Regions from separate parts of the Novosphingobium sp. ES2-1 genome, predicted to be linked through region 1. Evidence: riboswitches for the same ligand, from Rfam matches in the RefSeq annotation. Region 1 holds a riboswitch; each other region holds the start of a gene.
The links. Region 1 has a riboswitch for cobalamin ahead of IM701_RS21515 (TonB-dependent receptor). Riboswitches for the same ligand answer to the same signal wherever they lie in the genome.

Region 1 (2,263 bases):
GTGCGACTCTGCCACCGATTGCGCGCGACACCTGGGCATTCACGAAATAGTCGGCCTTGCCGGTACCAAGTCCCTTGGAGCGAGAAGCAGTCGGGATTTTCAGCCCTGCCCCCAGCGATGCAGCGAAACCCGCTATGGGTAGACCGTAGGCCATCTGCACATTTGCATCGCCTAGCCCCTCCCGTTTGGTCCGTCGCGTATCGGTACGGCCGCTGGCCAGAAGCGGAGTGCCGAAAAGCCCGCCTTGGCTTAACACAACGTCGACAGGTGCGGTCGTTTGTACATACGGCACGGCAACGCCGAACCGTACCCGCCCTTTTCGTACCGAAACCCCGACCGTTGTCGCAACTGTCTCGACCTTCGCTCCAGTACCATAGTCGCCCCGTCGGTATTCCGCTCCACCGAACACTTCACCTGATCCATCGGGGGATGCAGAAGGGCGTGGACGAAGCACCAGTTCCTGCGCAGCCGCAACGGTTGGTGGGAGTACTATGGCAATGAGAAGCAACGGAAGTTTGGAAATACTGCGCATGGAATGGCTCCCGTCAGCCTTGGCGATCGGAGCCGGCTGTCCCATGAAGAACGAATTAGGGAGCTCGCTTAATCCATGGAGCCACGCGCGCCGGATGCGCCCTTGCCATATGCTTGGCACTCGGGGGAGTGGCACCATGCTTCTTGCCGCAAACCGCAAGGGCTCCGCGCGTTCCCTGCTGGCTTCTACTTTATGCTACCGCGTCGGCGTGTGATACCGATGCACAGTTCAGCGAAACTCGGTCCCCTGCGACGGTACGGCCATCTTCTGCGCAAGAGCATTGCCAATGGCGAGGTCAATTCTGGCTGGCCAACACGGCGAGCTGAGTTTTACGCGCCCCCCTAGCCTTTAGCCTGCGGACGCCCTAATGGGCCGGCACGCCATCCGGAGCAATCCAGGTGGCAAATGATCGCGTCGGTGCCCGAAAGGGCTTAAACGGGAACGCGGTGAGGATCGGCATCGCGCCGATCCGAAGCCGAGGCTGTCCCTGCAACTGTAAGCGGCGAGCGCGATGCAACCGCTTCCCCCCCAACGCAGGGGAAGCAGCCACTGGGCCGGACGCAGAATCATGCGAGGCCTGGGAAGGCTTGCATCAAGCATTGACCCGCGAGCCAGGAGACCTGCCGGCGTCTGGTCGCTCTTGCCATGGCCCAGGGGTTGGCCGAGGCACGGTGAACTCCGTCTGAGCGACGCCTAGCCGCCGACACGCGTCGGGCGACAGTGATGTCGCGCGCGCGTCCGGCCCTGTCGCAAGATGCCGGAGTACCCCCGTATCGTGATCAAGACCATTCTTCCTGCCAGCGTGCTGGCACTTTCCCTGACCCCACAGCCCTGCCATGCCGACGCGGCCGACGACGGGGCCGCAACGGCCGACATCGTCGTGTTCGGGCGGGGAGAAACCAAGATCGGCACGGCCCACGCCGCCAGCGAAGGCAGCGTCGGTGGAGCCGACCTGCTGGTGCGCCCATTGCTGAGGGTGGCCGAACTTCTGGAGGCCGTGCCGGGCATGGTCACAGCGCAGCATTCAGGCAGCGGCAAGGCCAACCAGTACTTCCTGCGCGGCTTCAACCTCGACCACGGATCGGACTTTACCACCTACATCGACGGCGTGCAGATGAACTTTCGCACGCATGGGCATGGGCAAGGCTATCTCGACCTCAACGGCCTGATCCCGGAAGTGGTGGCCCGCGAGGACTTCCGCAAAGGCCCCTATCGCGCCGACGGCGGCGACCTGGCTCTGGCCGGTGCCGCGTACATGGCCACGGTCGATGGGTATGATCGCCCCTGGGCCTCGCTTGAAGGCGGCTCGTATGGCTGGCGACGCTTGGCAGCGGGCGGAACCGTCCACAATCTGGCCGGGGGCGACCTCACGCTCGTGGGACAGGCCAAGCTCTATGACGGCCCGTGGCAGGAGCCCGAGCGGCTGCGGCACTATGCCGGGTTCGCCAAGTACCGAGCACCGACAGGCAGGGAAACGCTCGAAGCATCGCTGCACGCCTACCGCGCCACTTGGCGACCGACAGAGCAGATCCCCGAACGGATCATCGGAACGTCGCTCTGCCCCGACGTCTTCTGCTCGCCCGATCCATCCGCGCGGGGCCAGACCACGCGCCTGATCGGCAACATGGCGGTGAAGCAGCCGACATGGCACGCCAACGCCTATGCCCAGTTCTACGACTGGTCGATGTTCTCCAACCCGACTTACGCCGATCCCGACGGGACCAGCGCGCA
Region 2 (2,263 bases), on a different replicon from region 1:
GTAAACTGGCGACAAACTATTTCAGCCGGGTGGGAATCCCGGCAGTCACAAACCACACCTCATCGGCCGCGCGCGCCATGGCCTGATTGAGCCAGCCCGCCTCGTCCCGGAACTGCCGGGCCAAAGCGTTGTCCGGGACAATTCCCTGGCCTACTTCGTTGGACACCAGCAGCAATGTGCCCTGAACCGACGGAAACAGCCCGGCCAGCCAAGCGCGCGCCGCCGCAATATCCTGGCCGCCAAGCATCAGATTGCTTAGCCACAGGGTCACGCAGTCGACCAGAATGACGCCATCTTCCCTATCGTTTTCCAGTATCGCTTCGCACAGTTCCAGCGGACATTCGACCGTCTGCCAGTGGCCGGCCCGGTCGGCGCGATGACGGGCGATCCGCTGGGCCATTTCATCATCGAATGCCTGCGCGGTAGCGATGTAGATATGCGGGCCTGGCAGGGCATCGCCCAGTTCTTCGGCATAGCCGCTCTTGCCCGACCGCGCTCCACCAAGAACCAGAATCGTCTTGCCGTTCACTGCTCCCACTTGCCTTTCATGCTGTTCTGCGACAAAGGCGCGAGCGTTACAGGTTCCCAGCGATGGGATGAATAGGGAATCCGGGAATGGCTTCGTGCCATGGTCCGGAGCTGCCCCCGCAACTGTGATCGGCGAGTCGCCGCTTCGTTATGCCACTGGCCTTCGGGCCGGGAAGGTGAAGCGGCCGACACTGACCCGAGAGCCAGGAGACCTGCCCGTAACGGTCGTTCTTTTGTCCGGACGGGGTGTGCCGGATGATGATCGAGGTTCCCTCGCGTGACGACTTAGCCAGAGTCGCATGCGGTGGCTTCGTCCCACACGCGTGATCGCTGTCGTGCGACTCTTTTGACGTTGTTCAAAAGGGGGAAACCCATGCGTGTTCTGAAGACTGCACTGCTGCTTTCCGCAGCCACCCTGCCTGCCGTCGCACATGCCGAGGACGCCGAGACCATCATCGTCTCCGCCAATCGGACCCAGCAATCCACTTCCGAAGTCGCCCAGTCGGTCACCGTCATCACGCTCGATGACATCGCTACCCGGCAATCGGCCGGAGTTGCCGATCTGCTGCGCTCGGTGCCTGGGATCACCGTCACCAGCAATGGCGGACTTGGCACTACCACCTCGGTCAACATTCGCGGGGCGGAGAGCGACCAGACTGTTGCGCTGTTCGACGGGGTGAAGCTCAACGATCCTTCCACCCCCGGCGGCGGCTTCAATTTCGGCAATTTACTGACCGGCAATATCGAGCGGATCGAGGTTGTCCGCGGATCGCAGTCCGTACTGTGGGGCAGTCAGGCCATCGGCGGCGTGGTGAACATCGTCACTCGTGCGCCCACGGAGAAGCTCGCCCTCAACCTCGCCAGCGAATATGGCTGGCGCGATACGGCGCGTGTGGTCGGCAATATTTCGGGCAAGTTCGGCCCAGTCTCGGCAAATGTCGGCGCGGGCTATCTGCGCACTGACGGCTTTTCGACCTTCAACGAGACGCGCGGCGGCACGGAACGAGACGGCTATCGCAACATCGGCGCAAACGCGAAGTTCAACATCGCGCTGTCGGATGCGGTCTCGGTCGACCTGCGCGGCTGGTATTCGGACGGCAAGGTCGGCATCGACGGCTTCCCGCCGCCGACTTACAGCTTCGGCGACACGCCAGAGTTCGCCAGGACCAAGGAACTGATCGGCTATGCCGGCCTGAACGCGGCGCTGTTCGACGGACGCTTCCGCAACCGTATCGCCTATACGCTGACTGATACCCGCCGCCGAAACGTCGATCTGACGGGAGGCATCGAATTCGAGACCTTCAACGCCAAGGGGCGCAACGAGCGGTTCGAATATCAGGGCAACTTCGACATCACCGATGCGGCGAGCGCCACTTTCGGTGCCGAAACCGAAAAGGCCAGCTTCCGCACGTCAAGCTATGGCGGCCCCTTCGCCATCGCTAGTGCGCGGATCAACAGCTTCTACGGCCAGCTTAGCGCCAAGCCGGTCGCCGGTCTGACCCTGAGCGCGGGTCTGCGTCATGACGATCACGACACGTTCGGCGGCAAGACGACCTTTTCCACCAGTGCTCTGTTCACGCCGAATGAAGGCAACACCGTGCTGCGCGCCAGCTACGGCGAGGGCTTCAAGACGCCGTCGCTGTACCAGCTGTTCAGCGACTACGGTAACAAGCTGCTCAGGCCCGAGAGTTCCCGCAGCTGGGATGCTGGCATAACCCAGAAGCTGCTGGACGGC
Region 3 (2,263 bases), on a different replicon from region 1:
GCTGTCGCTGGTGTCGAGCCAGTAGAACGCCGAGCCCGGAAAGCTGTCACCCCCGCGCTCAAACGGTTGCAGTCCCGCCATCTGCGCGCGCGCGACAGCCGCTTGAACGCCGCCCGGTTCGCCCCACCCGGTCGGCCCGAGCAGCAGACCCAGCACGCCGAACATCGCCACGCCGCCCAGCCGCTGCCGCATAAGCGAAGGCGCGCGCAAGGCGTTACGGATCGAGCGCATATCCCGGCGCCGGATCCGCGCCGCAAAATCGCGCGGACGCTGCTCGCCATAAGCCGTCGCTGCCACGCCGGGCAGTTCGATCGGGCGATAGGCAAGCTCGAGAGGCATGGGGCTGGGCTGAATCCTGAAAATCCTCAATTGCGCTAACCTTTTGCGCCCCCTCGCGCACGGCCGCATTTCCCGCTGTCCCGATGCGGCACAAGCTCCTGCGATCCGGTTAACCTCCACCGCCGACTTGCCCCCAAGTACGTAGTTCCTCTTGCAGCGCAGCAAAGTTCCCGCTAGTTCCCCGCGCCGACGCCAACGGTGCCCGGTAACACGGGCTAAGAGGGAAGCCGGTTCCAATCCGGCGCTGCCCCCGCAACTGTAACCGGAGAGCGCGCTGTCCAGTGATGCCACTGGTGCCGGATTCGATCCCCGGTACTGGGAAGGCGGGCAGCGGGCGATGACCCGGGAGCCAGGAAACCTGCCGATGGTAGTCGTTCCGCGGCCGGGCGGGGTGTACCGGGCGCACGCGACGAGGCGCGCCAGATTCATGGCCCAGCGCACCTCTCGCCATGGACGGCATCAACCGTTCGTGGCCGGAGTTGCGTCCTGTGAAGAAGTACCTGCTTTCCGTTTCCGCTTCCGCATTTCTTGGCGCGTTTGCCGCCCCGGCATTTGCGCAAGAGGCCGACGATGTCGTTGTCGCTGACTACAAGATCGACCCGGCAACCATCACCGTCATTGCCACCGGCAGCGAAACCCCGCTCAGCAAGACCGGCCAGCCCGTCACCGTCATCACCGCCGACGAAATCCAGTCGATCCAGGGTCCCGACATCACCCGCGTCCTCGAACGCGTCCCCGGCCTGACAATTACCCGCAACGGCGGCCCCGGCAGCTTCACCGGCGTGCGTCTGCGCGGCTCGGATGCCGAGCAGGTCCTCGTCCTCGTCGATGGCGTTCGCCTCGAAGACGTCTCGGCCCCCTCGGGCGGCTTTGACTTCGGTACGCTGACCCCCGGCGGCGTCGAGCGGATCGACGTGCTGCGCGGCTCCAACTCCATCGTCTGGGGCAGCGCGGCCATCGGCGGCGTGATCGCGGTCCAGTCGCGCGATCTCAACGGCATTGAAGCCAGTGCCGAACTGGGCGCGAACGACAGCTATCTCGCCGATGCTGCAGCAGGCATCGCGTCAGACTTCGGTGCGCTCACCGTCAACGGCGGCTACAGCCGCAGTGATGGCGTCTCGGCCGCAGCGGTCGGCACCGAGCCCGATGGCTTCCGCCAGTGGCGCGTCGGCGGGCGCGGGCGCATCAACCTCTCGCAAGACCTCGCAATCGTCGCCACCGCCCGCTATGCCGACACCCGCACCGACATCGACGGCTTCGCCCCGCCAACCTACAGCTTCGGCGATACCCCTGAGTATCAGGACACGCGACAGGCCTCGGGCCGCATCGGACTGCGCTTCACCGGCAGCAATCTCACGCTCAACACCGGCTTCGCGATCTCGGATACCAAGCGCGACTACTACGACCCGACCTTCGGCACTGATCCGTCCTACGGCTACAAGGGCCGCTCGGAGCGCGTTGACCTGACGGGCCGCGTCAACCTGCCTGCCGATTTCACGCTCGATTTCGGCGGTGACAGCGAATGGACGCGCTTCTCGAGCACTTTCGATGCACAGGCCAAGGCCAACCTCACCTCGGGCCACGCCCTGCTTGGCTGGAGCAGCGATCGCGCCAGCCTCGCCGCCGGTGTCCGCATTGACGATCACAGCCGGTTCGGCACGGCCTGGACCTTCGGTGCCAACGGCGCGTTCGAATTGGTCGATAACCTCCGCCTGCGCGCCAGCTATGGCGAGGGCTTCAAGGCCCCGACGCTCTACCAGCTGCTTTCAAACTATGGCAACGCCGCGCTCAACCCCGAACGCAGCAAGAGCTACGACGCCGGCCTCGAATGGGGCGCGCCCTACGGCAAGCTTCACGCTGCGGTCACGGTCTTCCGCCGCGATAGCCGCAACCTGATCACCTTCGTATCTTGCGCCAGCCTCAA

Region 2: another riboswitch for cobalamin. It lies ahead of IM701_RS04455 (TonB-dependent siderophore receptor); the one in region 1 lies ahead of IM701_RS21515 (TonB-dependent receptor).
Region 3: another riboswitch for cobalamin. It lies ahead of IM701_RS10750 (TonB-dependent siderophore receptor); the one in region 1 lies ahead of IM701_RS21515 (TonB-dependent receptor).

Annotation. Positions count from the first base shown of each region.
Region 1 is NZ_CP063449.1:178,605-180,867, reverse strand. Features, by position in the region: gene IM701_RS21520 (transporter) at 1-532, opposite strand, end outside; cobalamin riboswitch at 931-1,175, shown strand; gene IM701_RS21515 (TonB-dependent receptor) at 1,287-2,263, shown strand, end outside.
Region 2 is NZ_CP063445.1:900,441-902,703, reverse strand. Features, by position in the region: gene cobU (bifunctional adenosylcobinamide kinase/adenosylcobinamide-phosphate guanylyltransferase) at 17-529, opposite strand; cobalamin riboswitch at 563-763, shown strand; gene IM701_RS04455 (TonB-dependent siderophore receptor) at 902-2,263, shown strand, end outside.
Region 3 is NZ_CP063445.1:2,219,852-2,222,114, reverse strand. Features, by position in the region: gene IM701_RS10755 (cell wall hydrolase) at 1-339, opposite strand, end outside; cobalamin riboswitch at 519-720, shown strand; gene IM701_RS10750 (TonB-dependent siderophore receptor) at 789-2,263, shown strand, end outside.